Regions from separate parts of the Microbacterium lacus genome, predicted to be linked through region 1. Evidence: predicted binding sites of a transcription regulator. Region 1 holds the regulator's gene; each other region holds the start of a gene.
The links. The regulator HspR, encoded in region 1, represses chaperone genes until heat shock. The targets are predictions, from matches to a motif close to AAGTTGAGTCNNNNNGACTCAACTT.
Positions count from the first base shown of each region.

Region 2: a site for HspR is predicted at 7,160-7,184, ahead of ABD197_RS11680 (ATP-dependent Clp protease ATP-binding subunit). Genes of this name have one in related genera too.
Region 3: a site for HspR is predicted at 3,275-3,299, ahead of ABD197_RS14915 (Hsp20/alpha crystallin family protein). Genes of this name have one in related genera too.

Region 1 is NZ_BAAAPK010000001.1:89,817-100,166, forward strand. It holds gene ABD197_RS00420 (winged helix-turn-helix domain-containing protein) at 1-548, shown strand, start outside; gene ABD197_RS00425 (arylsulfatase) at 558-2,981, opposite strand; gene ABD197_RS00430 (AI-2E family transporter) at 2,987-4,159, opposite strand; gene ABD197_RS00435 (AI-2E family transporter) at 4,443-5,513, opposite strand; gene ABD197_RS00440 (ion channel) at 5,510-6,295, opposite strand; gene ABD197_RS00445 (ThuA domain-containing protein) at 6,455-7,129, opposite strand; gene ABD197_RS00450 (heat shock protein transcriptional repressor HspR) at 7,129-7,593, opposite strand; gene ABD197_RS00455 (DnaJ C-terminal domain-containing protein) at 7,634-8,626, opposite strand; gene ABD197_RS00460 (nucleotide exchange factor GrpE) at 8,642-9,229, opposite strand; gene dnaK (molecular chaperone DnaK) at 9,234-10,350, opposite strand, start outside.
Region 2 is NZ_BAAAPK010000001.1:2,441,460-2,451,809, reverse strand. It holds gene nrdE (class 1b ribonucleoside-diphosphate reductase subunit alpha) at 1-1,950, shown strand, start outside; gene nrdF (class 1b ribonucleoside-diphosphate reductase subunit beta) at 1,986-2,960, shown strand; gene ABD197_RS11695 (hypothetical protein) at 3,109-3,822, shown strand; gene ABD197_RS11690 (UBP-type zinc finger domain-containing protein) at 3,832-4,188, opposite strand; gene ABD197_RS11685 (aminotransferase) at 4,248-7,079, opposite strand; gene ABD197_RS11680 (ATP-dependent Clp protease ATP-binding subunit) at 7,229-9,781, shown strand; gene ABD197_RS11675 (EI24 domain-containing protein) at 10,150-10,350, opposite strand, start outside.
Region 3 is NZ_BAAAPK010000001.1:3,139,464-3,149,813, reverse strand. It holds gene araA (L-arabinose isomerase) at 1-146, shown strand, start outside; gene ABD197_RS14930 (hypothetical protein) at 615-803, shown strand; gene ABD197_RS14925 (alpha-amylase family protein) at 846-2,741, opposite strand; gene ABD197_RS14920 (VOC family protein) at 2,824-3,189, shown strand; gene ABD197_RS14915 (Hsp20/alpha crystallin family protein) at 3,347-3,802, shown strand; gene ABD197_RS14910 (CsbD family protein) at 3,863-4,042, opposite strand; gene ABD197_RS14905 (hypothetical protein) at 4,095-4,712, opposite strand; gene ABD197_RS14900 (Asp23/Gls24 family envelope stress response protein) at 4,712-5,293, opposite strand; gene ABD197_RS14895 (NTP pyrophosphohydrolase) at 5,290-5,685, opposite strand; gene ABD197_RS14890 (DUF2273 domain-containing protein) at 5,685-5,873, opposite strand; gene ABD197_RS14885 (Asp23/Gls24 family envelope stress response protein) at 5,870-6,358, opposite strand; gene ABD197_RS14880 (RNA polymerase sigma factor) at 6,526-7,065, shown strand; gene ABD197_RS14875 (Asp23/Gls24 family envelope stress response protein) at 7,062-7,652, shown strand; gene ABD197_RS14870 (hypothetical protein) at 7,649-7,981, shown strand; gene ABD197_RS14865 (L-serine ammonia-lyase, iron-sulfur-dependent, subunit alpha) at 8,012-9,511, shown strand; gene ABD197_RS14860 (hypothetical protein) at 9,655-10,350, opposite strand, start outside.

The DNA of each region.
Region 1 (10,350 bases):
CGGCGGAGGGCGGCCCGTTCACCCACTATCCGCACGCCGCTCTCGGGTACGCGCTGCGCGCGGAGGCGGCGGCGATCGCCGGGGACAAGGATGCCGCGCACCGCGATCTGCTGCGCGCCCACGGCTATCGCGCCGCGCTCGGCCGCGAGCTGCCGTGGCTCGCGGTCCAGGTGCGGCTGCGGATCGCGCGGGCGACCGCGTCGCTCGGGGATCCGGCGGGAGCCCGCCTCGTGCTCGCCGAAGCGGAGGAGATCCTCGCCGGGCTCGCCGAGACCGGCATCCTGAAGAAGCAGGCCGCCGACCTCGCGGCCGCTCTGCGCCCCCTCGGGGGCGCCGACGCTGTCGGCGCGAGCCTGCTCACGAGCGCCGAGCTGCGCCTCCTGCCCCTGCTGCCCAGCCACTTGTCGTTCGAGGAGATCGGCGACCGCCTGCACCTGTCGCGCAACACGATCAAGACGCAGGCGCGGTCGGTCTACCGCAAGCTCGGGGTGTCCTCGCGGTCCGAGGCGGTCCAGCACGCGACCCAGCTCGGCCTCGTCAGCGCGTGAGCCTGGAGGTCACGACTCGATGTGCCGGGCGTGCTGCCCGGCGACCTCCGCGTGGTGCAGCGCCGCTTCCTCGCGGCGGCCGGGCTGTCGGACGTCGAAGTCCACGCGGTGGATCCCGCCCGCGAACGCGAACGGAGCGCGGTCCGCGTAGACCGGATCGACGACCTCGCCGTTGTCGCGGCCGATGTCCATGCCGGAGTATCCGTTGAACATGATCGGCACGGTGTGCTCCAGACGCCCTTCGCCGACGAGCTCGTCACCGATCCACAGGGTCAGCGCACCCGCCGGCGCCATGACGGCGGCATCCGCTTCGAAATCGAGCCGGACGGTGACCTCGCCCGTCGGCAACGGACGATCGGCCTGCTGGTGGTACACCTCGACGCCCATGAAGCTGTAGGTGTGGCGGAGCACGCCGCCGTCGACGAACAGGCTGAAGCCGCCGAGGTGGTCGAACGCCGCCACGATCACCCCATCCGCGCCCTCGGGCGGAACGGTGAGCTCGGCCGTGATCGAGTACGAGCGGTTCATGATCGGCGGCATGATGCCCGCCGGCGAGTTCTGCACGTCCGCGCCCCAGTACGTCCAGCGGGTCTGCTCGCGCAGCGGGGGGACGATGCCGAAGAACGCCGACATCCCTCCGAGGAGCGGCAGCACCTTGTTGTCCTCCGCCTCCTGCCACCACAGGTCGGCGAGCTCCTTCACCTTCTCGGGGTGCTCGGCGGCGACATTGCGTGCCTGCGAGAAGTCCTCCGGCAGGTGGTACAGCTCCCATTCGAGCGCGTCGGGGTCGAACACCCCGGGAGCGAACCGCCGGATCGTGTTCGGCGTCGCATCCCACGGGATGCGCGGCAGCATGCAGGACGCCCACCAGCCGTCCTTGTACATGCCGCGGTTGCCGTAGATCTCGAAGTACTGCTGCCGATGGTGCTCGGGCGCGTCGGCGGACGCGAACGACGCGGCGAAGCTGGATCCGTCCATCGGCACCTGCGGGATCCCGTCGACCGTTTCGGGCACCGGGATGCCGGCCGCATCGAGCACGGTCGGCCCGATGTCGTTGACATGGGCGAAATGCCCGCGCACCGCCCCCGCGTCCGTGATGCGCTCCGGCCAGCGCACGACCATCGGGTTGCGCGTGCCGCCCAGGTGGGAGGCGACCTGCTTGCCCCACTGGAACGGGGTGTTCCCCGCCCAGGCCCACGCCGCCGAGCAGTGCGGCGCGGTGTCCGGACCGCCCCAGGCGTCCAGGCCCCCGTACGCGTCGATCAGCGCACGCTGCTGGTCACCCGTGAGCGGGATGCCGTTCTGCATCGTGAGCTCGTTGAACGAGCCCGTGAGGGTTCCCTCGAGCGACGCGCCGTTGTCGCCCCAGATGTAGATCACGAGCGTGTCGTCCCACTCGCCCATGCGCTCGATCTCGTCGAACAGGCGCCCGACGTTGTGGTCGGCGTTCTCCTGGTAGCCCGCGTACACCTCCATCTGGCGGGCGTAGAGGCGCCGCTCGTCGTCGGTGAGCGAGTCCCAGGCCGGGAACGCGTCGTCGCGCGGGGTGAGCTCGGCGTCGGCGGGCACAACGCCCAGCTCCTTCTGCCGGGCGAACGTGCGCTCGCGGTACACGTCCCAGCCGTCGTCGAACATGCCCTTGTACGCCGCCGACCACTCCTCCGGGACGTGGTGCGGCGCGTGCGCGCAGCCGGTGGCGTAGTACATGAACCACGGCTTGTCGGCCTTGTGCGCTCGCGTGCCGTGCAGCCACGCGATCGCCCGGTCGGTCAGGGCGTCGGGAAGGTAGAAGTCCCGGTCGGTCGGACCGCCGTAGGCCTGGTCGACCGCGTCGTTCTCGTAGATCATCGGGTCGTACTGGCCGGACTCGCCGGAGAGGAATCCCCAGAAGTAGTCGAAGCCCCAGCCGCTCGGCCAGCGGTCGAACGGGCCCGCGGGGCCCTGGGCACGGCTCGGGGTCAGGTGCCACTTGCCGATCGCCGCCGTGGAGTAGCCGTTCTGCTGCAGGATCTTCGGGAACGGCGCGCAGTCCTTCGGCACGACGCCCGAATACCCCGGGAACGGTCCGGACAGTTCGCCGACCGAGCCGAAGCCGACGCGGTGGTGGTTGCGGCCGGTCAGCAACGACGCGCGCGTGGGCGAGCACAGCGCGGCGGTGTGCAGACCGGTGTAACGCAGTCCGCCGTCCGCGAGCTTCGTGAGGTTCGGCGTGGCGATCGGCCCGCCGAACGTCGACGCCTGGCCGTAGCCGGCGTCGTCGATCAGCACGACGAGCACGTTCGGCGCACCGGCGGGCGGCTGCACGTCCTGCACGATTGCCCAGTCGGGAACGGAGGCATCGAGAGTGCGGCCCATCTTGCCGGCGAAGACCGCGTCGCGGATCGGCAGGTGCGTCCGGTCGACGTCGGGGGTGGGAGCGGAGGTGTCAGCCATGTCGGTCAGCTTCCTGCGAGGGGGTCGGGTGCGGCATCACCCGGCGGAGGTGAAGCGAGGGTCTTCGCATCCTGCCGCGGGACGACGATCTCGCGGAGGATCAGCAGCAGCGATGCCATGACCGGCAGCGCGACGAGCACGCCGATCACCCCGGCGAGTGTGCCGCCCACCATCGCGCCGATCAGGACGAGGGCGGCGGGGATCGCGACGGCGCGCGTCATGACGCGTGGCGTGATGACGTAGGACTCGATCTGGATGTAGATCAGGTAGGCGATGCCGAAGATGAGCGCCTGGGTGGGACTGGAGATCAGGGCGATGAGCGTGCCGAACACCCAGAAGATCACGGAGCCGAACAGCGGGATCAGGGTGAGCACGAACGCGATGAAGGCCATCAGTGCGGGGTACGGCAAACCGATGAGCAGGTGCAGGACGAACACGACGCCGGCGTTGATCAGTGCGAGCGTCACCGAGCCGAGCAGCGAACTGCCCACCGACGCGGTGACCCGCTCGGTCATGTCGCTCAGGCGGGGGCGGCTGTAGGCCGGAGCGAGGCTGTAGAGCGCCTGCTTCATTCCCGTGAGGGAGGCGAGGAAGTACAGCGTGAGCGCGACGATGATGAACCCCGCCGAGATCGCCGCGACGACGCCGACGCCCACGGCGAGCGCTCCCCCGCTGATCGCCGCGATCGTCTCGGGCTGCCGCAGGGCTGCGGCGACCTCGGCGGAGGCCACGGCGATCGCATCCTGCAGGTCGGGTGGCAGCGCCAGGAACCAGGCGGACTGCTGCGCCTGCATCAGCGCCTCGGGGAACGAGCGGACGAACTCGACGACCTGGGCGAGGATCGGCGGCAGCACGAACACGAAGAATGCCGCGATGAGGAGCGCGAACGCGACGAAGACGATCAGGATGCCGGTCCCCCGCTTCACGCCGCGCCGCTCCAGCACCCGCACGATCGGGTCGAGGCCGAGCGAGACGAACAGCGCGAGCACGATGTAGAACAGGATCGTCGTGATGGAGGCGATCGCCGACCCGAGGATGAGCCCGCCGAGCACCCCGAGCGTGGCGATGAAGGCGACGACGAGCGGTCGGTCCACGAGGGCGCGGATCCCCCGCCGCTCGGGGACGGCGAGGGCGGCATCCGCGACGGGCACGGGCGGGCGGTCGGCAGGGTCGGACATGGCGCCAGGCTAGGCGTGCGCCCCGCTCCGGTGCCTCATGCCGGAGGGGTGAACCCCGCCCGCCGAGATCGTGCTTCCTCCGCCGAGATGGTGGGTTCTCCGCCGAGATGGTGGGTTTTCCGCCGAGATTGTGCCCACAGTCTCGGAAAAGGAACCACCACCTCGGCAAAGGAACCACCACCTCGGCAGAAGAACCACCATCTCGGCAAAGGAACCACCACCTCGGCAGAGGAACCACCACCTCGGCAGAAGACCACCACCTCGGCGGGCGGAAGAAACCGGGTCAGGAGGGCGGCGCATCCCCGGACAGCCATCGCAGCCACCGCGCGCCCGGGTCGCCCTCCAGCACGAGGGCGCGCACGAGCAGGGTGAGCGGGATCGAGAGGATCGCCCCGAGCGGCCCGATGACGAACGTCCAGAAGATCACCGAGAAGAAACTCAGCGTCAGGCTGAGGCTCACCGCGTCGCTGACGAACTTCGGCTGGACGAGCACCTGCAGCGTCACGTTCACGACGCAGTAGATCGCGATCACGGCGAGCGCGAGCGGCCAGCCGCCCACCACGAGCGCCAGCAGGGCGGGCGGAATGAGGCCGATCACGAATCCGATGTTCGGGATGAAGTTCGTCACGAACGCGAGGATCGCCCAGACCGCCGGCGCCGGTACCCCGAGCGCCCAGAGCGCCAGTCCGTCGATGATCGCGACGACCGCACCGAAGCTCGCGTTGACGACGTAATACCGTCGCACCCCGGTGTTGAACGCGCGGAACCGCTTCACGGTCGGCCGCGCCGCTGCGCCGAAGACCGTCTCGGCGCGGCTGTAGCGCGCACCGTCCGCGGCCATGAAGATCACGTATGCCAGCACGAAGAAGAGGGCCGTCAGGATGCCGAGCGCCGTTCCGCCGAGAGAGGCGATGAAGTTCACGATCGTGGCCGGCTGCAGAGCGGATGCCGCGGCATCCGACGCCTGTTGATCCAGGCCCAGCGACCCCAACCACGTCACGACCGCCTGCGCGGTCGCCTGCAGTTCGTCGGCGTAGTCGGCCACGAGGCGCACGAACTGGGTCCCCGCGAAGAACAGCAGCACGCCGAGCACGCCGAGGATGAGGTACGCGACGACGATCACGCCCGTCGTCGCCACCCAGCTCGGCCATCCCCATCTCTCGAGCGGATGCCGAACGGGATGGCAGATGATCACGATGACCGCCGCGAGCACGAGCGGCCCGACGAGCTCGCGGGCGAAGAACAGGCCGGCGAGCGCGATGACCGTCGCCGCCAGCCCGATCAGTACGCGGAGCGTCGGCGAGAGGACCGGCGGGGAGGGAACGGCGGGTGCCGGGCGCCCGAAGAGACTCACGGCTGGTCCTGCCCGCTGTCGCCGGAGCGTTCGCGGGCGACCCGCGCGGCCGCTGCCTGCAGCTGCACCGTCAGCGCCTTCACATCCGCGCGACTCGCGGGCATCTCATCCTCGTGGCCGCGCGAGGCCCGCTCGACCACCCACGACGAGATCGTCGCGACGACCAGGCCCACGAGCACGACACCGCCGACCATCAGGACGACCGCGGCGCAGCGTCCGGAGATCGTGACGGGCACGAGGTCCCCGTATCCGACGGTGGTCACCGTACAGAAGGCCCACCACACGGCATCCCCGAACGAGTCGATCGTCGCCCCCGGTGCGCCGCGCTCGGCCTGCAGCACGAGGAGCGAGATGTACCAGACGAGCAGCAGCGCCGAGCCGACACCGTAGGTCAGCAGGCGCGCGCGGATGGAGTTGCCGGCGGTCCGCGTGAATTGCGGCAGCCGCGTGACCGCGTCCAGCAGCCGCACCGGGCGCAGCGCCGGGATGAGCGCCAGCAGGAGCTCGAACTTGTGGGCGCGGAACCAGACCCGGCGCGGATCGGACAGCCGGAGCTTGACGAGATACTCGCCGATGAACATGAGCCAGATCATGGCGATGATCGCCGTCGTGAGGATCGACCAATCGCCCTGCACCTCGCCGACGACGTGCACCGTGTAGGTCACGAGGAACACCGCGGCAGCGACCGCGAGCGGCCAGTAGGTGATCCGCGACCAGCGCTGGGTGGCCTCGGTCTCCCCCTTGGCCGGATCAGGCGCCTTCACGGCGTTCGCGATGGTCACGACTGCACTCTAGGGGCGGCGTTCGACAGGGCGGTTGCGACCCGCTGGGGCTCGGGCGACGGGCCACCATCTCGGCGAAAGACCCACCACCTCGGCGAAAGACCCACCACCTCGGCGGAGGACCCACCACCTCGGCGGAGGGAAGGGGCGCGGACGCGGTCAGCGGGCGGGGCGGGCGGCCCAGAGGATGCCGCGCTCGATCACCGTGCGCACCGTCGGGTGCGCGAGCACATCGAGATCGTGGCCGGGCGTGCAGACGACGATGCGGCCGGCACCCCACTCCCGCGTCCAGATCGCCGGGACCGTCACCGCCCGCTGCCACGGCTCGCCCGCGCGCGCCGGATGCGTCGTCGTCGCGAGCACATCGTTGAGGTCGTCGGTCAGCACCCAGTACTGCTCGGTGCGCAGCGTGAAGTCCGCCAGCCCGCCGGTGATCGGATGCCGCCGTCCGAGCTCCGTGAAGGCGATCTCGTGCGACACCGCGTACTCACCGTCCAGGCCGGGGTGCGCCGCGAACTGCCCGCCGACGAGCTGGAGATAGTCCGCCGATTCGCGGAACGAGTCGGCGATGCCGCCGTGCCAGCCGGTGAACCCGGTTCCGGACGCGACGGCGGTGCGGAGCCCCGCGACCTGTTCGCGCGTGATCGAGGACATCGTGACGCACTGCACGATCAGATCGGCATCCGCCATCACAGCCGTGTCCGCGTAGACCTCCGTCGACTCCTCCACCCGTACGGCGAACCCGTCCTCCCGCAGGAACGGCACGAACATCTCGGTCGCCTCGGCAGGCTGATGGCCTTCCCATCCGCCGCGCACGACGAGCGCGCGCCGCATCAGCCCTCCGCGCCGTCCGCCGGATCCTGCTCGAGCGCGAGCCGCGGGCGCCAGATGACGATGTCGGTCGCGCGCCGCACGCGGCGACCCTGCTTCAAGGTGATGACCGATCCTGTCGCACCGGCGGCGAACACCCGCGCACCTGGTCGGTTCTCGAGCTCGGCGCGCATGCGCGCCTCGAGGTCGCGGACCCGGACGCGCAGTTCCTGCACGTGGTTCTCGAGCTCGATGATCCGCGCGATCGCGGGCAGGCTCATGCCGTCCGAGGACAGCCGGGCGACTTCGCGCAGCTGCTCGACGTGACGCGTCGAGTAGCGGCGCGAGCCGCCCTGGGTGCGGGCGGGGACGACGAGCCCCAGCCGGTCGTACTGGCGGAGGGTCTGCGGATGCATCCCGGCGAGTTCGGCGGCGACGGCGATCGCGAAGATCGGCGCATCCTCATCGATCTCTCGTTCCTGCGGCATCCCGTGTCACCTCCTCGCGCCGGCGTCTGCCAGCATCATGTCATCCGCGCGCTTTGCTCATCAGGTCGGCGCGGGGGTTCTCCTTGGGCTCGAGGTCGTGGAAGCGCTGGAGCGCTTCGCGAGCCGCCTCGTCGAGGTGCGACGGGACCGCGACCTGCACTTCGGCGAGCAGGTCGCCGGTGCCCTTCGCGGTCTCGACGCCCCGCCCCTTCACGCGCAGAACGCGGCCGGATGGCGTGCCCGGAGCGACGCGCAGCTTCACCGGGTCGCCGCCGAGCGTCGGGACCTCGATCGTGGCGCCGAGGGCCGCCTCGGTGAAGGTCACGGGGACGGTCACGCGCAGGTTCAACCCGTCGCGGGTGAACACCGGATGCGGCCGCACCGCGACCTGGACGACGATGTCGCCGGATTCCCCGCCGTCGGGCGAGGGGCGACCCCGGCCGCGCAGGCGGATCTTCTGCCCATCGGAGACCCCGGCCGGGATCTTCACCTTGAACGGAGCACCGTCCTCGCCCTGGAGCGTGATCGTCTCGCCGCGCGTGGCGGTGAGGAAGTCGATCGTGGTGCGCGCGGTCACGTCGGCGCCGCGCTGCGGACCGCCGTACCCACGGAATCCGCCGGTGGACTGACCGAACCGGCCCGAGCCGAAGCCGCCCCCCTGGGTCTGGTTGAACATGCTGAAGATGTCGTCGAAGTCCTGCGGGGACTGCTGGCGACCGCCGCGACCCTGGCCGAACATGCTGAAGACGTCCTCGAACCCGCCGGGCTGGTCGCCCGCCGTGAAGCGCGGAGCACCCGCGCCCATCGCGCGGATCTGGTCGTACTCCTTGCGCTGCTCGGCGTCGGAGAGCACCGAGTACGCCTCGCTGATCTCCTTGAACTTCGCCTCCGCCTTCGCATCGCCCTGATTGGAGTCCGGGTGATACGTGCGCGCGAGCTTGCGATAGGTCTTCTTCAGATCGGCGTCACTGATGCTCTTGTCGACGCCGAGGGTCTTGTAGAAGTCCTTGTCGAACCAGTCCTGACTGGCCATACGGTGCTCCCTCGGTTATTCGGCCGGCACCGCGACGACGACCTTGGCCGGACGCAGCTCGACCGACCCCAGCCGGTAGCCGACCTCGACGACCTCGAGGATCGTCGGCTCGGTCACGCCGGGGGTGGGCGCTTGGAAGATCGCCTCGTGCTGCTGCGGGTCGAACGCCTCCCCGGCCTCGCCGTAGGAGGTCACACCGAGTCGCTCGGCGACGCCGCGCACCTTGTCGCCGATCGCGGCGAAGGCGGTGCCCTCGACGAGATCGCCGTGCTTCGTGGCGCGGTCGAGGTCGTCGAGCACCGGAAGCAGACCCTTGACGGCCTCGCCCTTGGCCCGCTCGATCTCGCGCTCGCGCTGCTCCTCCGTGCGGCGACGGTAGTTCGCATACTCGGCCTGCAGGCGCTTCAGGTCGACCAGGAGGGCGGACTCGAGGTCGGCGATCACGGCGTCCTCCGCCGCGGCGTCGGCGTTCTGTGCCGCGCCGAGGATGTCGTCGACGGTCAGCTCGTCCTGCGACTCGGGGTCGGAGACCTGCGCCTCCGACCCCTCGTCGTCCGGTCGAACCTCGTCGCCCTGCGGGTCTTCGAAGTTCTTCTCCGTCATGGTCCTACTTCTTCTCGTTCTCGTCCTCGTCGTCGACGACCTCGGCGTCGATCACGTCCTCCTCGGGGTTGGGGACGTTGCCGGCACCGGGCTCGTTCGCGGCCGGGTCGGGCGTCTCGCCCGCGGCCTGCGACGACTGGTAGATCGCCTCGCCGAGCTGGGACTGGCTCTGGTTGAGCTTGTCGTACGCGGTCTTCACCGCGTCGTCGTCCTCGCCCGCGAGCGCGGCCTTCAGGGCGTCGACATCGGCCTGCACCGAGTTCTTGACCTCTTCGGGCAGCTTGTCCTCGTTCTCCTTGATCAGCTTGTCGATCGAGTAGGAGAGCGTCTCGGCCTGGTTGCGGACCTCGGCGGACTCGCGGCGCTTCTTGTCCTCGGCGGCGTGCTCCTCCGCCTCGCGGACCATGCGCTCGATGTCCTCCTTCGGCAGCGACGAGCCGCCGGTGATGGTCATCGACTGCTCCTTGCCGGTGCCCTTGTCCTTCGCGGAGACGTGCACGATGCCGTTCGCGTCGATGTCGAACGTGACCTCGACCTGCGGGATGCCGCGCGGAGCCGGCGCGATGCCGGTCAGCTCGAACGTGCCCAGCGGCTTGTTGTCGCGCGTGAAGTCGCGCTCGCCCTGGAAGACCTGGATCGCGACCGACGGCTGGTTGTCGTCGGCGGTGGTGAAGGTCTCGCTGCGCTTGGTCGGGATGGCCGTGTTGCGCTCGATGAGCTTGGTCATGATGCCGCCCTTGGTCTCGATGCCGAGGCTCAGGGGGGTGACGTCGATCAGCAGGACGTCCTTGCGCTCGCCCTTGAGGACACCGGCCTGGAGGGCTGCGCCCACCGCGACGACCTCATCCGGGTTGACGCCCTTGTTCGCCTCCTTGCCGGCCTCCTTCTTCACCAGCTCGGCGACGGCGGGCATGCGGGTGGAACCACCCACGAGCACGACGTGGTCGATGTCGGCGACCTTGATGCCGGCCTCGCGGATCACGTCTTCGAACGGCTTCTTCGTGCGGTCCAGCAGGTCCTTCGTCAGGTCCTCGAACTTCGCGCGGGTCACGGTCTCGGACAGCGACACCGGGCCGCTGTCGGTCAGCGACAGGTACGGAAGGTTGACGCTGGTCGACATG
Region 2 (10,350 bases), 2.4 Mb from region 1:
GACTACCTGGTCGAGAAGGAGTACTACGAGCCGACCGTGCTCGCGAAGTACCCGTTCGAGTTCATCCAGCAGCTGAACGACTTCGCCTACGGCAAGAAGTTCCGCTTCGAAACGTTCCTCGGTGCGTTCAAGTACTACACGAGCTACACGCTGAAGACCTTCGACGGCAAGCGCTACCTCGAGCGCTTCGAGGACCGTGTCGTGATGACCGCCCTCGCGCTCGCCGACGGCGATGAGAAGCTCGCGACGAACCTCGTCGACGAGATCCTCTCCGGGCGCTTCCAGCCGGCCACACCGACATTCCTCAACGCGGGCAAGGCGCAGCGCGGCGAACTCGTCTCGTGCTTCCTGCTGCGCATCGAAGACAACATGGAGTCGATCTCGCGGGGCATCAACTCCTCGCTGCAGCTGTCCAAGCGCGGCGGCGGCGTCGCGCTGCTCCTGTCGAACATCCGCGAGTCGGGTGCGCCGATCAAGCAGATCGAGAACCAGTCCTCCGGCATCATCCCCGTGATGAAGCTCCTCGAAGACAGCTTCAGCTACGCCAATCAGCTGGGTGCCCGCCAGGGCGCCGGCGCGGTGTACCTCAGCGCCCACCACCCCGACATCCTGCGGTTCCTGGACACCAAGCGCGAGAACGCCGACGAGAAGATCCGCATCAAGACCCTGTCGCTGGGCGTCGTCGTGCCCGACATCACGTTCGAGCTCGCCAAGAACGGCGAGGACATGTACCTCTTCTCGCCGTACGACGTCGAGCGCGTCTACGGCGTGCCGTTCGGCGACATCTCGGTCACCGAGAAGTACCGCGAGATGGTCGACGACGCGCGCATCAAGAAGACCAAGATCAACGCACGCGAGTTCTTCCAGACCCTCGCCGAGATCCAGTTCGAGTCGGGCTACCCGTACATCATGTTCGAGGACACGGTGAACAAGGCCAACCCGATCAAGGGCCGGATCAACATGTCCAACCTGTGCTCGGAGATCCTGCAGGTCAACACTCCGACCACGTACAACGAGGACCTCTCGTACCAGGAGGTCGGCAAGGACATCTCTTGCAACCTGGGTTCGCTCAACATCGCCCTGGCGATGGACGGCGGTGATCTCGCCCGGACGGTGGACACCAGCATCCGTGCCCTCACCGCCGTGAGCGACCAGAGCCACATCGCCTCGGTGCGCTCGATCGAGAGCGGCAACGACCGATCGCACGCGATCGGTCTCGGCCAGATGAACCTGCACGGCTATCTCGCGCGCGAGCACGTCTACTACGGCTCGGAAGAGGGTGTCGATTTCACGAACATCTACTTCTACTCGGTGCTCTTCCACGCGCTCACGGCGTCGAACAAGATCGCGATCGAGCGCGGCGAGGCCTTCGACGGGTTCGCCGACTCGACGTACGCGTCGGGGGAGTTCTTCGACAAGTACATCGAGCAGGAGTGGGTGCCCGCGACCGACAAGGTCAAGGACATGTTCGCCGGTCACCACATCCCCACGCAGGACGACTGGCGAGCGCTGAAGGCGTCGATCCAGGCGCACGGCATCTACAACCAGAACCTGCAGGCCGTCCCGCCGACCGGCTCGATCTCGTACATCAACAACTCCACGAGTTCGATCCACCCGATCGCGGCGAAGATCGAGATCCGCAAGGAAGGCAAGCTCGGTCGCGTCTACTACCCGGCGGCGTTCATGACGAACGACAACCTGGAGTACTACCAGGATGCGTACGAGATCGGCTACGAGAAGGTCATCGACACGTACGCCGCGGCGACGCAGCACGTCGACCAGGGACTGTCGCTCACGCTGTTCTTCAAGGACACCGCCACCACGCGCGACATCAACAAGGCCCAGATCTACGCGTGGCGCAAGGGCATCAAGACGATCTACTACATCCGCCTCCGTCAGATGGCGCTGGAGGGCACCGACATGAGCGAGTGCGTCTCCTGCACGCTGTGACCCGCTGACCCGAATACTGCGAGAAAGACGAAGAGATGAGCGAGAAGCTCCAGCTCCTGAACCAGGTGCAGGCCATCAACTGGAACCGCATCGAGGACGAGAAGGACCTCGAGGTGTGGAACCGCCTCGTGAACAACTTCTGGCTGCCCGAGAAGGTGCCGCTGTCCAATGACATCCAGTCGTGGAACACGCTGACCCCCGACGAGCAGCTGCTCACGATGCGCGTGTTCACCGGCCTCACCCTGCTCGACACGATCCAGGGCACAGTGGGCGCGGTCTCGCTCATCCCGGACGCGATCACCCCGCACGAGGAGTCGGTCTACACGAACATCGCGTTCATGGAGTCCGTGCACGCGAAGAGCTATTCGTCGATCTTCTCGACGCTGTGCTCGACGAAGGAGATCGACGAGGCATTCCGCTGGTCGGTGGAGAACCCGAATCTGCAGAAGAAGGCGCAGATCGTCATGGACTACTACCGCGGCGACAGCCCGCTCAAGCGCAAGGTGGCCTCCACCCTGCTGGAGAGCTTCCTGTTCTACTCGGGCTTCTACCTGCCGATGCACTGGTCGTCGCGGGCGAAGCTCACCAACACCGCCGATCTCATCCGCCTGATCATCCGCGACGAGGCCGTGCACGGCTACTACATCGGATACAAGTTCCAGAAGGGTCTCGAGCGGGTCGGTCAGGCCGAGCGCGACGACCTCAAGGACTACACGTTCTCGCTCCTGTACGAGCTCTACGACAACGAGATCCAGTACACGCAGGACCTCTACGACGGCGTCGGCCTGACCGAGGACGTCAAGAAGTTCCTGCACTACAACGCGAACAAGGCCCTGATGAACCTCGGCTACGAAGCGATGTTCCCGGCGACCGTGACGAATGTGAACCCGGCGATCCTCTCGGCGCTCTCGCCGAACGCCGACGAGAACCATGACTTCTTCAGCGGCTCCGGTTCGTCGTACGTCATCGGCAAGGCCGAGGCCACCGAAGATGAGGACTGGGACTTCTAAAAGCCTGTACGACGGCGCCCTCGCACGGATCACCCGATCCGTGTGAGGGCGCCGTCGTGTCGCCGTCCATAGAATGGCCGCGTCGTCGCCGGATGCCGTACTCTCGCGGGCACCGACGTGCGATCACCACGGAAGGACGACGACGGCGATGACCGACGACAAGAACGGCCCCGGCACCCCGCCGATCACGAAGCCGCCGTACGTGGCGCCCGCGTCGCCGTCGCGAACCCCGACGGCGCCGACCGCGACAGCACCCGCCGGCGTGACCCGCACATCGCTCATCGTGATCGGGGTCGCGATCGTCGTGCTCTCCTTCGTCGCGTCGTTCCTGGGCGCCACGCTGGCGCGCTCGGGTGGGGATGCCGAATCCGCGCCCGTCGCGACCGCCGAGCCGACTGCGTCACCGACGCCGCCCGACACCGGGGCCTACGAGGAGGCACTGAAGGAGATCCTGCCCGCCGGGTCGGCGGTCCGCGCGGGTGCCGGGGTGCCGGCATCCGGGAAGGGGTACGAGGGGGAGGTGTACATCGACCTCTCCACCGCGGATGTGTATCTCTTCCGCGACGGCGACTGGGTGAAGGTCGGCAACATCCGCACGTCCGCCGCGGAGAATCTCACCGGCGAGACCGGCGCGACGGGCGAGACCGGCGCGACCGGCGAGACGGGTGCGCCGGGGGCTCCGGGCACGCAGGTGCTGCTGGGCGTCGGCGCTCCGACGGACGAGACGTGTCAGAGCGACGGCGACGTCTACATCGACACCGCGACCGTCACGTTCTACGAGTGCGCCGCCGGCGCGTGGACGCCGTCCGGCCCGGCCGCTCAGGTGCCTCAGCCGACGCCCACGACCGATTCGAACGGCTGAGCCGCCGGATCATTCGCCGCGGTGGGCCGCCAGGATCTGCTGCCAGTCCGCCGGCACCCGCTCCGCCGGACCGGGAACCGTCTGGCTCACCGGGTGGCTCTCCGGCGGGGCCAGCCGCGGACCCGAGGCCCAGTCGTCCGTCTCGTAGTCCCAGAACCAGTCCTCGCCCGGCTCGAAACTGCGCATGATCCGGTGGCCGGTCGCGCGGTAGTGCTTCGTGGCGTGGGTGCCGAGCGAATCGTCGCAGCATCCGATGTGCCCGCACCGCGCGCATCGCCGCAGGTGCACCCACCAGCTGCCGGTCTGCTCGCACTCGAGGCAGCCGGTGCCGCTCGGTGGGACGGAGGTGTCGATGAAGGACGACAGATCGGTCACGGGATCTCCCTGGTGGTCGTGTGGGCGATGCTATCGGCGGCCGGCTGCCGTCACCAACCGGTCGTCAGCACCCGATCCAGCGCGGCCACGAGCTCGTCGGCGCTGTCGCGGGTGAACACCATCGGCGGCTTGATCTTCAGGATGTTCTGATGATCACCCGTCGGCTGGGCGATCACGCCGAGCTCGCGCAGCCGTGCGCAGATCGCGGCGGTCTCCGCGGTCGCGGGCTCGCCGGATGCCCGCCGGAACTCCGGGCCGAGATAGAAGCCGGAACCGTGCACGGCCGCCAGAATCGGATGCCGCCGCCCGAGCTCCTGCAGGCGCTCCTTCAGGTAGCCGCCGACCTCGCGCGCGTTCCGCTGCAGCTCCTCGTCCCGGATGATGTCGAGCACCGTGAGTCCGACGATGCTCGAGACCGGACTGCCGCCGGCGGAAGAGAAGAAGTAGCCGCCCGTGCGGTAGCGCTCGGCGATCTCGCGCGTGGTGATCACCGCGCCGAGAGGATGCCCGCTGCCCATCGCCTTCGCGACAGCGATCACGTCGGGGACGACACCCTGCTGCTCGAAGCCCCAGAACCATTCGCCGAGCCGCCCGTATCCGACCTGCACCTCGTCGGCGATCGCGAGCCCACCGTGCGCGCGCACCGCGCGGTAGACGGCGTCCAGGTAGCCGTCGGGCAGCATCACGCCGCCGGCGTTGCCGAACACCGTCTCAGCGACGAAGGCGCCGACAGGGGTGCCTTCGGCAGCGAGCTCCTCCACACGCGCCACGGCATCGGCGGTGTACGCGCCGTCGCCGGTCGGAGCGGGAACCGTGTGCACCCAGTCGGGGCGCGTCTGCAGGGCAGCCGGGTTGTCCGCGATCGAGGTCGAGACGGCATCCGTCAGATAGGTCCAGCCGTGGTACGCCTCGCGCACGGCCAGCACGTCACGGCGCCCCGACCACGCCTGCCCGAGTCGCAACGCGAGATCGACCGCCTCCGATCCGCTGTTGACGAGGAAGACGGTGTCCAGCGGATCGGGCGCGAGGGCGGCGAGGCGCTCGGAGAACTCCACGACCGCCGGGTAGTGGAACCGGGAGTTCGTGTTGAGCAGGCGCCACTGCGCCGCGACCGCCTCCACGAGTCGCGGATGGGCGTGCCCGACCGAGGTGACGTTGTTGAGCGTGTCGAGGTAGACCCGGCCGTCGGTGTCGATGAGGTGCTCGCGCCATCCGCGCACCATGACCGGCGGATCGGCGAAGTAGTGTTCCTGCACGTCGGCGAATGATGCCTCGCGTCGGGCGAGGAGATCGTCGGCGCTCACGGGGGCCGGAGTCAGACCGGGAATGAGCGCGGACGGGTCCGCGACGACCGTGCGCCAGGCGGGGACGAGGGATGCCGGGGCGAAGCGCGGCGCGGAGACCCCGGCGCGGGTCACCTGGATCCAGATCCGGCCCGCGGTCTCGCCGATCGCCTGACCTGCCGCGACCTCGGTGTCCGCGGGAGTGATCGCGCGGCATCCGTCGATCGTCACTGCGTGGGTGTCGGTGCGCAGCTCGAGGCCGTGATCGGTCGGATGGACGGTTCCCGGCCACGGGGCGGTGAGCTGCGTCGCGTCCGGGAGCTGCAGCTCGACACCGAGCGCAACGGTCGCGGGCTCGGACGGAGCGCCCGGACGCGAGCGGGTCAGGCGCGCCTCGCCGAACCGTGCGGCGCTCGGGCCGGCGGCGAAGAGCTCGTCCTCGGCCGAATCGCTCAGCCAGCGGCCCTCGTCGAGCAGGGGACTGGTCGGTGACAGGTCGACGATCGAGACGGACGGGGAGCCCGAGAGCAGCGGGGACGACGCGGGAAGGTCGAGAGTCACCGTCTCATGTCCGGTCGCGGCACGCACGAGTGCTGTCGCCACCTCGGGCGGCACGGAGGTCGCCTGGCGCAGGATCTCACGCTCGTGCAGCAGGTTCTCGGCCGCGTACTCGTTCGTCGGATCCGTCGCGATCACGTGGTGGGCGCTGGCCACCAGGACGGCGCCGCGGACGACGACGAGCGGCCAGAGGGCGTCCGCTTCAGCGGGGCTGAGCGGGCGGACGGCGTGATAGGCGGCGATCGCGCGAGTGGCCCGGGCGAGATCCATGCCGTCGTGGTGGAGGAGCGAGGACACAGTGATCGCGAGCTCGCCGACCGTCCACGTGCGGTTCAGGTCGCCGAGGTCGATCACGCCGTCGGGGACGCGCGTGACCGGATCGCCGGCGACGACGTTGTCGTCGGTCAGGTCGCCGTGGATGAACTGCGAGGGGAGGCGGTCGGCGAGCCCGGCCACCACCTTCCATGCCGCGTCGGCGGCTCGGGACAGGCTCTCGCGCAGGTCGGCGTCCGTGACGTATTCGCGAAGCTCGGCGAGGACGCCCGGCGCTTCGCGCAGATCCCACTGGTGCGTCCGCTCAGCGGCGGGGGCCACCAGGTCTCCCAGCGCGACGTCGACCGCGGCCGCCAGTGTCCCGATCTCGCGCACGGCGGCGGGGGAGAGGTAGCCGGACAGCGTCTCACCCTCGAGGAACTCCAGGAGGCGAGCCTGCATCGTGACACCCTCCACCACGACGGGGCGGACCGTGGATCCGTCGGCGAACCGCACCGCGCGCGGCGCGCGCACGCCTGCTCGCACGATTGCGTCCGCCGCGGCGGACTGGGCTTCGAGCTCGGCCGCCGTGACACTCGGGTTCGCGATCTTCAGCAGCACCCGCGGCGCGGCGTCCGCCGGGGTGATCAGGAAGTTGCGGTCCTGATGACTGCCGAGCGCCCGCGCCGCGCCGCGCACGCCCCACAGATCGCGCGCGAGGACCGCGGCGGTTTCCTCGTCGATCTCGGGCGGTGCGGGCTGGACGAGGGCGTCCGAGGTGTCGGTCATGCGGTGCTCTCCGTCGGTCGGGATGCGACGAGGCTACCGTTCCCGCCGCAGCCGGGAATACGCCGTGCGCCGAGGCGTTCAACTTGATACGAGTTCACTCAACTACCTAGAGTTGATACGTAACGACTCATGTTTCACCAGGGAGAGAAATGCCCGAAGACTTCACCCCGCAGGATGCCGAGAACGGCGCGAGCGCGTTCGACGAGTTCCTGTCGCGCTACCTCGACGGTGAGCGCGCCCGCGCGTCCCGGTCGATCGACCTGACGCGGTTCCTCAGCGCCCGGACGCAGGAGCTCCTGCAGCAGGCGGGAGCCTTCGCCCTCGCCCGCGGGCAGCGCGAACTCGACGCCCTCCACGTGCTGCGCATCCTCGTCGACGAGTCCCCCGCGAAGGACGCCGTCCAGCGCATCGGCGCTGACCCCGCGGCGATCGTCCGTGCGGTCGAACAGCGGCTGCCGCAGGCCTCCGACCCCGCCGACGTCGACGGGGCCGTCGTGACCCCATCGGTGCAGCGGGCGCTGTTCCACGCCTTCCAGGTTGCGCGGTCCTCCGGATCGACCTACCTCGACCCCGAGCACCTCTTCTTCGCGCTCGTCCTCGGGCAGGACACCCCCGCCGGGCAGATCCTCGCGCACGCCGGCGTCACCGCGGACGCACTGCTGCAGGGTGCCCGCGAGACCGTCACCCCGGGTGCCGCCCCCTCATCCGCACCGGAGGCGGAGGATCCGGCATCCGACACGCCCATGCTGGATCGCTTCGGCACCGACCTCACATCCCGCGCTCGTGAGGGTGGGATGGACCCGGTGATCGGACGCGAGGACGAGATCGAGCAGACGATCGAGATCCTCAGCCGCCGCACGAAGAACAACCCTGTCCTCGTCGGCGAGGCCGGTGTCGGCAAGACCGCGATCGTCGAGGGGCTCGCGCAGGCGATCGTCGCCGGCGCCGTGCCTGAGCAGCTACGGGACAAGCGCGTGATCGCACTGGATCTGCCGGCGATGCTCGCGGGCACGCGCTACCGCGGCGACTTCGAAGAGCGCCTCACCAAGACGATGGACGAGGTCGCCACGCGATCCGGCGAGATCATCCTCTTCATCGACGAGGTGCACACCGTCGCCGGCGCCGGAGGTGGCGGCGAGGGGGCGATGGATGCGGGGAACATCCTCAAGCCCCGCCTCGCCCGAGGCGACCTGCACCTCGTGGGCGCTACGACGCTCAAGGAGTACCGCGTGATCGAGAAGGATCCCGCGCTGGAGCGCCGCTTCCAGCCGGTGCGCGTCGGCGAGCCGAGCCTCGAGGACGCCGTGCTGATCCTGCGCGGCCTGCGACCCGCCTATGAGGAGCACCACGGCGTGCGCTTCACCGACGACGCGCTGCGCGCCGCGGTCGAGCTCAGCGACCGCTACCTCACCGAGCGTGTGCTGCCCGACAAGGCGATCGACCTGATCGACCAGGCCGGCGCGCGACTGCGCCTGCGGCTCGGTGTGCAGGTCGACACCCAGGCGCTCGTGGCGCGGCTGGCCGAGCTCGAGGCCGACAAGAACGCGGCGGTGAGCGCGGAGAAGTACGAGGAAGCCTCGCGGATCCGCGACCAGATCACCGAGGTCCAGGCGCGTCTGCAGGAGGCCACCGCCCGCCCGTCCGCGGACGCCGTCGTCGGGGAGCCCGAGATCGCGGCGGTCATCAGCCGGGCGACCGGCATCCCGGCGGCGCGGCTGACCGAGACGGAGCGCGAGCGCCTGGCGACGCTCGAGGACGACCTCCACGCGCGCGTGATCGGGCAGGACGCGGCCGTGACCGCCGTCGCCAAGGCCGTGCGGCGCAATCGCACCGGCATGGGAGACGCGCGCCGTCCCGTCGGCTCGTTCCTGTTCCTCGGCCCGACGGGTGTCGGCAAGACCGAGCTCGCGAAGGCCCTCGCGGCGGACCTGTTCGACGATGAGACCGCCGTGATCCGGTTCGACATGAGCGAGTACGGCGAGCGGCACACCGTCTCTCGTCTGGTCGGTGCCCCTCCCGGATACGTCGGCTACGACGAGGCCGGGCAGCTGACCGAGCGCGTGCGGCGAAACCCCTACTCGATCGTCCTGTTCGACGAGATCGAGAAGGCGCACCCCGACGTGTTCAACCTGCTGCTGCAGGTGCTCGACGACGGGCGCCTGACCGATGGCCAGGGCCGGACGGTGGACTTCCGCAACACCGTGATCGTGATGACCTCCAACATCGGCAGCGAGTTCCTCGCGTCGCGCTCCGGCGCGATCGGCTTCATCGCCGACGGCGGGGGAGCGACCGGGTTCGGCAGTGAGGACGACCTGCGCGTCCGCGTGATGGGTCGGCTCCGCGAAGCGATGCGGCCCGAGTTCCTGAACCGGATCGACGAGATCGTGCTCTTCCGCAAGCTCGAGAAGACGCAGCTGCGCGAGATCGTCCGGCTCATGCTGGGCGCGACGACGCGGCGCCTGAACGCCCGCGAGGTCTCGATCGAGGTGACGGATGCCGCCGTGGACTGGCTGGCCGAGCACGGGTACGAGCCCGAGTACGGCGCGCGGCCGCTGCGCCGGCTGATCCAGCGCGAGCTCGACGACCGGATCGCCGACCTGTTCGTGAGCGGTTCGCTGACCGACGGCGGGGCCGTGACGGTCGATGCGGTCGACGATGCGCTCGCCGTGCGCTCGGCGGGTGTCCTCGCGACGGCGGCCTGACCCCGGCTGCCCGGGTTCGGGGCGCAGAACGACCTGTGGGGCGCGATTCTCGCGCCCCACAGGTCGTTTTCGCGCCCCGAACCCGCATGAGCGTGTCGTCGCAGGGCTCGGTGGGCGGCATCCGTCGGCACCGGCAGGACTGGGCGACGGATCGTGTCCACCGAGCGTCAGACCCGTTCACTCGGTGGGCGATATCGGCCGCGCGAGCAACGGTCGAGCGACGGATGCCGTCCACCGAGCGCGGCGCGCGGCCGGTCCGGCCCCTTCGGCGGAGGGCGCGCCGCTCCCGGCACGTGCACGATGTCGCGGCACGTCTCCTGCCACGTGCCGCGAGCCCTGCCACGTGCCAGGAGTCGGGGCGCCTGGCCTCAGGGTCTGGGTGCGGGGGCGGGCTCGCGCAGCGAGCGGGCGAGCACGGTCGCTCCGGCCACGGCGGCGGGCATCGTCGCCACGGCGCCGAGCGGGATCAGGAAGCACAGCTGCGTCGCGACGCCGAAGCCCAGCACCCGGGCGCGTCGGCCGCGGAGCAGGGCGCTCCGGGCAGCGCGGTCGAGGCCGCGGGCTTCGAG
Region 3 (10,350 bases), 3.0 Mb from region 1:
CCGCGGTCGGCATCGAGGTCTTCCGCGACTTCGCCGACATCGCCCGCACCGAAATCGTCGTGATCGACGAGAACACCACGGTCCGCGGCTTCCAGAACGAACTGCGCTGGAACCAGGCGTACTACCGCCTCGCCCAGGGCTTCTGACCCCGTCCGCGTCAGTGCGGCGCCGCCGATCCGCACCTGCGCCGTAGCCGGAGTGATGGCACTGACCGCGGTCGGGAGCACGGACGGACTAAGGGAGCCCGCGAGCATCGTGCTCGCGGGCTCCCTCCGCGCGTCCGTACCTGCCGGGGCCGATCGCGATGACGTGCCGAAGTACTGCTGTCTGTGACGGCTGTCGGCGTGTCGCCGCACCTGGCGGCCCACACGCCCCAGGTGGCAGTGTCTCGGCGCGCCCGGAGAGGGAACGGGTGCGTCGCCGAGAAGGAGGAGCGGGGTCCCGCGATGTGCAGACGTTGCGGTGGCCGAGGCTCAGCAGGTGCTCGGTCGACTGGCGCGCCCCGGCGCCGTGATCGACGTCGACGACGGAGTAGTTCGCGCCCGCGTTCGAATCGATCACGACGACGGGCAGACCCGGAGGGAGGGAGATCTCGACCTGGTCGAGGAGCGCCGATGGCGAATCGCCGCAGCCTCATGGGCGACATGCGGAACGCGTGGTGGCAGAACGTCTTCGGCATCATCGGGCTGGTGGCTGTCCTCGCACTGTCGGTGCGGTTGATCTTCAGTCTCATCGGAGGCAGATCGGGTCTCCGCATCCCGGCCGCCCATGGCCGTGTCGCCCCAATGGCGACACGGCCATAGGTGTTCCGCGCGGGCACCGCGAGTCGGCGGAAAGCGGAGTCGTCAGAGCGATCGGACGCGCAGCCACGCGTAGCCGTGCGGCTGGAGGGCGAGGCCGTGCGTCAGGTCGACCTCGTCTCCCGTGACGACGTCGATCGCGTCGGCGTGGAAACCGCTCAGCGTGCGCGGATCGATGAGCGCCAGGTCGTCCCCGACGTTCGCGAGCACGAGGATCAGCGCATCGCGGCCGGGCCGCTGGAATCCGAGCACGGCCGGGTGCTTCGCATCGAAGCCGATGAGCTCGCCGCCGGCGAATTCGGGCGTGCCCTGCCGCGCGCGGATCAGGTCGGTCAGACCCCGGAACACGCGGCCCGCGTCGGTGGCGGCATCCGACCGCTCCGCATAGCGCTGCTGCGGGCGCTTCGGCCGGTGCACCCACCGGCTGTCGCCCGCCGTCGCCTCGTCGTCGACGTAGGAGTAGTCGTTGAGCTGCGCGACCTCGTCGCCGAGGTAGAGCAGCGGAACCCCGCCGGTGGACAGTGCGATCGCGTGCGCGAGGACCACGCGGTCCACACCTCCGGCATCCCGCGCCTCGATCCCCGCGAGCGAGGCCGTCGTCCCCGTGATGCGGGCGTCTCCGGTCTTGGGGTTCTCCTGGAAGGGCACGCCGCGGGCGAAGCTGCCGGGAAAGCGCCCCACGTAGAAGTCATTGAGGAACCGGCGATGCGAGAACCCGTCGATGCCGAACTCGGCGGCATCCTCGTCGGCGAACGTCCAGCCGATGTCGTCGTGGCTGCGCACGTAGTTGACCCACGCGGTGCCGGCGGGCAGAGCGTGGCGACGCTCGAGCGCCTGCTGCAGCAGGCGCGGGTCGCGGGTCGCGAGCGCCTCCCACGTGAGCGCCATCTGCAGCGGGTTGTACGACAGCTGGCACTCCTGGAGCGACACGTACTCGACGACCTCGTCGGGGTGCACGATCGCCTCGGACTTGAACAGCAGGCTCGGCGCGGCCATCCGCAGCACCGCGTTGAAGGCCCGCAGCAGCAGGTGCGCCTCGGGCAGTGATTCGCACGCCGTGCCGAGCTGCTTCCAGATGAAGGCCACGGCGTCCATCCGGAGGATCTCCACGCCCCGGTTCGCGAGGAACAGCATCTCCCCGGCCATCGCGCGGAAGACCGCGGGGTTGGCGTAGTTGAGGTCCCACTGGAAGTGGTAGAACGTCGCCCAGATCCATCGCCCGTCGGGTAGCTGCACGAAGCTGCCCGGATGATCGTCCGGGAAGATCTCCCGCACCGTCTTCTCGTACTCGTCCGGCATCGTGCGGTCGGGGAAGATCAGGTAGAAGTCCTCGTAGCCGGGTTCTCCCGCGACGGCCTTCTTCGCCCACTCGTGCTCGTTGCTCGTGTGGTTGAAGATGAAGTCGACCACGAGCGAGATGCCGGCCAGGCGCAGGTCCGCCGCGAGCGAGGCCAGGTCGTCCATCGAGCCGAGCGCGGGGTTCACGTGCCGATAGCTGGAGACCGCATAGCCGCCGTCGGAGTTGCCCTCGGGACTCTCGAAGAGCGGCATGAGGTGCAGGTAGGTCAGACCGAGCTCCTGGAAGTACGGGATCTGCTCGCGCACCCCCTGCAGATCGCCGGCGTAGCGATCGACGTAGCAGACGCCGCCGAGCATCTGGTTCGACAGGTACCACTCCGGGTTCTGCTCGCGCAGGTCGTCACGCGCCTTGAGCTCGAGCGGGCGGGCGTTCCACGAGGCGGCCGCCTCGGCGACGACCGCCGCGAGCTGCTCCAGTCCGTCCTCGCGGGTGCCGTAGAGCTGGACGAACAGCGGATGCAGCGTCGGGAAGTGCTCGGCGAAGCGACGCGCGAACGCGGCATCGGGTTCTCCGACGGCTCCCGCGGCCAGGCGACGGACTTCGTCGATGTCGCTCGTCCACTCGGCGGTGAGTCTCGGCATGGGGCTCCCTTTTCGCGACGCTGTTGCCTGCACTCACTTTAGGGCTGACAGACTGTCGATGACGGATGCCGAGGGGGCGCTCATGCGGTTGGTTCAGGTGGCGCAGCGCGTGGAGGATCTCGACCGCGCAGCGGACTTCTACACGGTGCTGCTGGAGACTGCTCCCACCGCGCGGTTCGATGACGCCGGACTGGTCTTCTTCGATCTCGACGGGGTGCGGCTCCTGCTCGATCGCAATGCGCCGGCCGGTCTGCTGTACCTGCAGGTCGACAACGTGCACGACGCCCTCGAGCGTCTCGAGGGACTGGCCGAGGTGATCTCACGCCCGCACGTGATCTTCACTCACGACAGCGATCTGCTCGGCCCCGTCGGGCATGAGGAGTGGCAGGCGTTCGTCCGAGACTCCGAGGGCAACGCCGTCGGCCTGGTCGCGTTCCAGCGCGGCTGAGACGCCGTTCGCCGCCCTGTCGTCCGGCCCTCTTCGCCGTGAGCGAACGGCTGGCACTCTCCTACCTCGAGTGCTAATCTGAGCGTAGTTGAGTCATACCGACTCAACTCTCAGAACCCTCCGGAGCAGCATCCGGACGACGACAAAGGAGTGAATCATGGCCACCTACGACCCGTTCCGTGAACTGGACCGCTTCGCGTCGACGCTGTTCGACCCGCGCCGCGGTCCGCGACGGATGCCGATGGACCTGTACCGGGACGGCGACCACTACGTCCTGACCGCCGATCTTCCGGGCATCGATCCGGGCTCGGTCGACATCGACGTGGACGGTCAGCTGCTGACGATCCGTGCCGAGCGAACCCTGACCGCGGGCGACGGCGTGAAGTGGATCACCCGCGAGCGCGAGGCCGCGAGCTTCCTGCGGCAGCTGAACCTCGGCCAGGGCATCGACACCGAGCGCATCTCCGCGACGTACAGCAACGGCGTGCTGAGCGTGACGATTCCGGTGAGCGAGAAGGCGAAGCCGCGCAAGATCGAGGTGTCCACGGATGCCGAATCCCCGGTGATCCGCGCCCACGAGAGCGCCGACGCGCCTCAGCCGGTCGAGCAGTAAGCCCGGACCGCATGACGATGCCCCCGGACCTCGCGGTCCGGGGGCATCGTCATGCACGGCTCACTTGTCGCCGTTGAACGCGTCCTTCACGTTCTCGCCCGCCTGCTTGACGCCTGCCTTGGCCTGGTCGGCCTTGCCCTCCGCGACGAGCTTGTCGTTGTCGGTCGCCTTGCCGATGGCCTCCTTGGCCTTGCCGGTCAGCTCTTCGGCCTTGTTCTTGATGTCGTCTCCGATGCCCATGGCATCTCCTTTCCTTTGTGGTGATGAGGGCCCGACCGGGGCCCGGCGGTGGTCAGGACAGGCGCTGCTTGTCGTGCGCGAGTTTCGCGCGCAGACCCGTGTGGATCGAGATGTACGTCGGCGGATCCTGGCCGGTCAACCGCGCGAGACCGGTGAGCAGAGAGTCGATGTGACCCGTGAGCTCACGCGGTGAGGTGTTTTGACGAGGGGTGACGCTCACGTGCATGACCGGCTGGCGCTTGATGTCGTTCGCCGTCACCGCCGTCGAGAGGATCTCATCGCGTCCCGCCAGCGAGTTCTTCAGAGCATCCGATGCGAAGGCCTCGGTCACCGTGACTCGTCCGATCGGGTTCTCTGCACCGCTCGAGCGCAGAACGGTCTTCGACCGGCCGCCCGAGGCGGTGCGGACGATCGTCACGATCAGCAGCACGACGAGCACGACGATCACGGCCAGCCCGCCGAGGGCGAGCCACGTGAGTGTCGTCCCGCCGATCTGGGTCACCTTCGCGGCCTGTTCGAGCCAGGACTCGCTGTTCTCGCCGGCGCCGGTCCAGATGTCCCGAGCGGGCGCCCACGTCACCGCGAGGATCGCGGCGGCGCCGAGTGCGGTGAGGAGGAGGCCCACGATCAGCAGCACCGTGCGGTTGACGGCGCGGTTGGTGTCGTTCATCAGGCGAGCTCGCTTTCGCTCGGGCGGACGACCCGCACGCGGGTCTTCACGGAAGGGATGAGGCGGTACTCGGCGAGCTCGCGGTCGGCGACCTCGCGCACACGGTTCTGTTCGAGCGGAACGCCCGCACCGGGGCGGACCGTGACATCGACCGTGCGATGCGCGACGCCCACCGTGATCCGGTCGCGGGGGAGACCGATCTCGTCACTGATGTGCTGAGCGAGTGCCGAGGCGATCACGCCGTTGTCCACGACGACCGCGCGCTCGCCCCACTGCATCTGGTGCTTGGACAGTCGACCCGGGGTCACTGCCAGCACGACGAAGGCCAGCCCGACGATCGCGATGACCGCGCCGCCGAGGACGACCAGAGCCGGTGGCTGCGCGGTCGGGAGTCCGACGACCCACGCGAGAGCCTGTGCGGGGCCGAGGAGCAGTGCCGGCTGCGACAGCAGGTGCAGCACGATCTCGGTGCCGATGTAGACCAGCGCGAGGATCAGCAGGATGAGGGCCACGAACATGGCGACGGTGCGCGGCGAGTGCGTCTCACGACGTACGACGCGGCGAAGGGCCGGACTGCTCATTTCACCCTCCTTCTGGGTGGCACCGTGGCTCCGGTGATGGTGATGTTGATGCGGGTGACCCTGCGGCCGACGATGCCGGAGATCGTGCTCTGGAGCTCGGCCTGCAGGTTGGCCACACGCTCGAGGACGGGGACGGATGCCGCGATGGCGGCGGCGTCGTCCAGATCGGGGATCGGGAGCGGAGTCGCGAGGCGGAGTGCGATTCCTCCGCCGTACTCGGATACCTCGACCGAGATGTCGCTGCGGTCCACGCCCATCGTGCGAGCGGACGCCTCTTCGGCGACCTTGCGCACAGCCCTCTCCTTCACGTCGATGCGGCCCGGGTAGGCGGTCTCCCCGGCGGCGACCCCCGAGGGGCCGCCGCCGGCGGATCCGATCTGGTCGACACGCATTACGACGTGCGCCGACCCGAGAACGCGTTCGCAAGACCGCGGACGTCGAGCTTGCCCGACGCCACCCGGCCCACGAGCGCACCGATGCCCATGAACAGGGCGACCAGCAGGAAGCCCCAGAACCCGAACAGCAGCGCGGCGAGCGCGAGGAGGGCGCCGATCAGGGCGCCGGCGATGGTCGGGCTCATGAGACGCGCGACTCGTCGTTGGCGCTGTCGTCGCCGGGCAGGTGCACGTCGTTGACCTCGACGTTGACCTCGACGACCTCCAGGCCCACCAGGCGCGTGATGGCGCCGGCGACGGCGGCGCGCACGTTCGACGCGACCTCCTGGATGGCGGCCGGGTACTCGACGACGATCGTGAGATCGGCGGCGGCCTGCGTCTCGCCCACCTCGACCTTGACGCCCTGCGTGAGGTCGGTCGCGTTGATGACGTCGCGGATCGCGCCGAGCGCGCGCGCGCCGCCACCGCCGAGGGCGTAGACACCCGGGACCTCACGGGCGGCGATCCCGGCGACCTTGGCCACGACGCCGTCGGCGATCGTGGTGCGGCCGGCGGCGTTCGCGTCCGCGGGGATGCGGGTCGAGGCGAAGCTGCGGTCCACGCGCGCCGCGGGCAGACCCTTCTCGGCGGGGGTGGTGACCTTCTCGGTGTTCTGGTTCTCGGAAGCCATTTTCGTTTCCTTATCTCGTTCGATGGACCGGAGGCAACCACCTGCGTGGCCGCATCCGGAAGCGTTACGTTCGCTTTACAGATAAGAGGCACGTGCGCACGAAAACGTCACAAAAAAGTTTCGGGGGAATCTTGGTGGCCGGTGGAGGAACGTGGGAAACCGCGTCTTTGGGCGAGATCTCCGACCAGATCCTGGTCGAGCGGGCGGTGGATCAGGATGCCGATGCCTTCGGCGAGCTCGTGCGGAGGCACTCGCCCCTCATGCGCGCCTACGTCTCGCGGATCGTCGGGTCGCTCTCGGCGGCGGACGACGTGGTGCAGGACGCGTTCCTGGTGGCGTGGAACCAGCTCCCCACCTTGCGCGACGGCTCGGCTGTGAGAGCCTGGTTGATGAGGATCGCCAGCCGAGAGGCGCTCCTGCAGGTGAAGAGAAGGCCCTCGGAGGCCGCGCTGGAAGGTTTCGACGTCGCGGTTTCGGCCGATACGCAGCCCGAATCGCGAGCAGTGCGCAACGCCCAGCTGCACGCGCTGTCGCTCGCACTGGATGAGCTGCCGGAAGGGCAGCGGCGGTGTTGGCTGCTCCGGGAAGTGGCGGACATGAGCTACCACGAGATCGCGGCAGAACTCGATCTCCCGGTCAGCACCGTCCGCGGAAACCTGGCGCGAGCCAGAACGAGCATCATGATCCGAATGGAGGAATGGCGATGAGCGATTTCGACGCCCCGGTCCTCGACTGCGGCAAGACGCTCGAAGAGCTCAGTGACTACCTCGATCGCGGGCGGGTCCCGCGCGATCCGTCGATCGAGGAATGCCCCTCGTGCCTGAACGCCCTCGATGCCCTGACCCGCGTCGGTGTCCTGTCGCGCGACCTCATCAGCGAAGACGCCGCCCAGCTGCCCGCGCCGCCCGAGAGCTGGTTCGCCGCGATCATGGACACCGTGCGCACCGAGCTGCGCGCCGGCCGCGAGTTCCCGATCCGGCATCCCGACCCCCGGGTGCACATCACGGTGACCGAGGGGGCGGTGCGTTCGCTGCTGCGCGCGACGGGCGACACGATCGACGGACTGTACGTCGGCCGCACCGAGATCATCGGCGATGCCGAGGAGCCCGGAGCGCCGGTGGAGATCCGCCTCAGCGCGAGCGTCGCGTGGGGGATGCCGATGCAGGAACTCTCCGCGACGTTGCAGGAACTCGTCCGCCGGGTCCTCGCCCAGCACACCGACCTGAACGTCACTGCCGTCAACGTCACCGTGGAGGACATCCACGGCGTCGAAAGCCTGAAGGACCGAGGATGAGCACGATCGACCCCATTCCCGCCCCGGGTGAGGATTTCACGGACGATGCGGCCGTGCTCGCGGTCGACGGCGTCGCCGGCCTCTTCCCCGCGCAGAGCACGCTGGGCCTCGTCTCCGGCAGAGTCGTCGCCGCGGTGACCGGCACGTCCGTGGCGACGCCGAGCGTATCCGTGCGTCCCGAGTCCGGCGGCACGTCCGTGACGGCGCGCATCGCCGCCTCGGCTCAGGACTCCGCGCGCGACGTGGCGGGCCGGGTCGCCGACGCGCTGCTCGCACGGCACCCCGAGGAGGACACGCTCGTCCGCATCCAGGTCGCGCGCATCCAGTAGTCGAGGAGCCGGCGGCGTAGCCTGGAGCGTGTGAGCGCATACGTCTCGGCGTTCGAGCTGTTCTCCATCGGAGTAGGACCCTCGAGCTCCCACACGGTCGGCCCCATGCGGGCGGCCCACGATTTCGCGACCCGTCTGCGCGAGGAGCGACTGCTCGATCGCGTCTCACGGGTGACCTGCACCCTGTACGGGTCGCTCGGCGCGACCGGCATCGGACACGGCACCCCCGACGCGGTCGTCGCAGGCCTGCGCGGGCTCTCGCCCGAGACCGTCGAGCCCGCAGAGGTCCGCGCGGCGTGGACCGACTGGACGGCGGGCGAATCGCTCCTGTTGGCCGGCACGCACGCGGTGCCGTTCGAGAAGACCGACATCGCGTTCGCCCCGCGCACCCGCCTGCCCGGGCATCCCAACGCGATGACGCTCGAGGCCTGGGGGGCGGATGCCGCACCCCTGGCGGCGGACACCTACTACTCCGTCGGAGGCGGGTTCATCCGGCGCGAGGGCGAGCCGCCGCGCGTCGCCGCGCACGCGTATCCGCTCGCGTTCGACAGTGCGGAAGCGCTCATCGCGCTGTGCGACGAGCGCGGCATCACGATCGCCGAAGCCGCACGCATGAACGAGGAGGCGCTGCGGTCGGACGAGGAGATCGCCGACGGCCTCGACCGCATCTGGGACACCATGGCCGCGTGCGTGGAGGCGGGCCTGCACTCGGACGGCGTGCTTCCCGGGATGCTGCGCGTCAAACGCCGTGCGGGCGCGATCCGTGCGCAGCTCGAGGACGCGGAGGCCGGCGGCCACCGCGAGCTCCCGGGCGAGTGGCTGGGCGCGTTCGCGCTCGCCGTGAACGAGGAGAACGCTGCCGGCGGACGGGTCGTCACCGCTCCCACGAACGGAGCGGCCGGCATCCTCCCCGCCGTCGCGATGTACTGGTGGCGCTTCCTCGCCGACTCCGGGCTCGGCGTCGGCAACGCGGTGACGCCGCACGGCGAGCTCGTCGGAAGCGCCCTCCTCGGCTTCGCCGCCCGACAGCAGCTCGGGCCGGTGGTTCCCGACGTCGTGGACGAAGAGCTCGTCGCCGAGGCGAACCGCCGGCGCGGCATCCGTCGGTTCCTCCTCACGGCGACCGCGCTGGGGTCGCTGTTCAAGGCGAACGCGTCGATCTCGGGCGCCGAGGGCGGGTGTCAGGCCGAGGTCGGGTCGGCGTGCGCGATGGCGGCGGGCGGGCTCACCGCGGTGATGGGCGGCACGAACCGGCAGATCGAGAACGCCGCCGAGATCGCGATGGAGCATCACCTCGGACTCACGTGCGATCCGGTCGGCGGACTCGTGCAGATCCCGTGCATCGAGCGCAACGCGATCGCCGCGTCGACGGCCGTGACCGCCGCCCGCCTCGCGCTGCGCGGCGACGGCAGTCACTACGTCTCGCTCGACGCCGTCGTCGAGACGATGCGTCAGACCGGGATCGACATGTCCACGAAGTACAAGGAGACCAGCGAGGGCGGCCTCGCGGTGAACGTCATCGAGTGCTGAGCGCCAGGCGTTCGGTCGGCCTGATGCGTCGCATCCATCGGGCGATCGCCTCGGATGGTGTCCACCGAGTTCGCGGGGCAGGGCGCAGGTGGACGCATTGTGCGTTGACGTCGGCGCCGTGTCGACGGATGCCGTCCACCGAGTCAACGTGCAATGCGCGGCTCCGGTCCGGGGTGCCATCCCGCGCGCACGAGCGCGGCGCGGATCCTCGCGACGGCCGGCTCCGGGGTCGGGTAGACATGCCGGCCGGTGAACCGCAGAACGTTCCAGCCGAGCTCGACGCAGCGGGCGTGCTTCTCGATGTCGCGGTCCCACTGTGCACGACTCACACGGTGGTGGTCTCCTTCGAACTCGATCAGGATCATCCATCGGGGATACGCGAGTTCGGTGAAGCCGATCATCGCACCGCTCGGATCGAGGACGTCGAAGTCGAGCGCCGGTTCGGGTAACCCCGCTCGGGTCGCAGCGAGACGGAGCTGCGTCTCCGGCGGTGACATGCTCCCGGCCCGGATGTGGGGAAGCGCCTGGCGGAGCTTCTCCACCCCGGTTCTCCTGCCCGCGGTCGCCGCCGCGGCAAGCTGATCGAGTGTCGCCAGACCCGAACCGGGCGCGCCCTTGATCGCGTTCCTGCCGCGGGGCTGGTGCACGATCGCATCGCCGACGATGATCAGCTCGTCCACGGTCAGCTCCTCCGCGAGCTGGGCCCAGGTGGTGGCCGGACTCGTGACGCGCCGTCCGCCGACCTCGCGCACAGAGAGCAGCTCCCCGGCGAGCCGGTGTGTCCGGACGCCGGAGACGCGTGGGCCGCGCCGTGGAAGGCGGACGCCCACATCGATCGG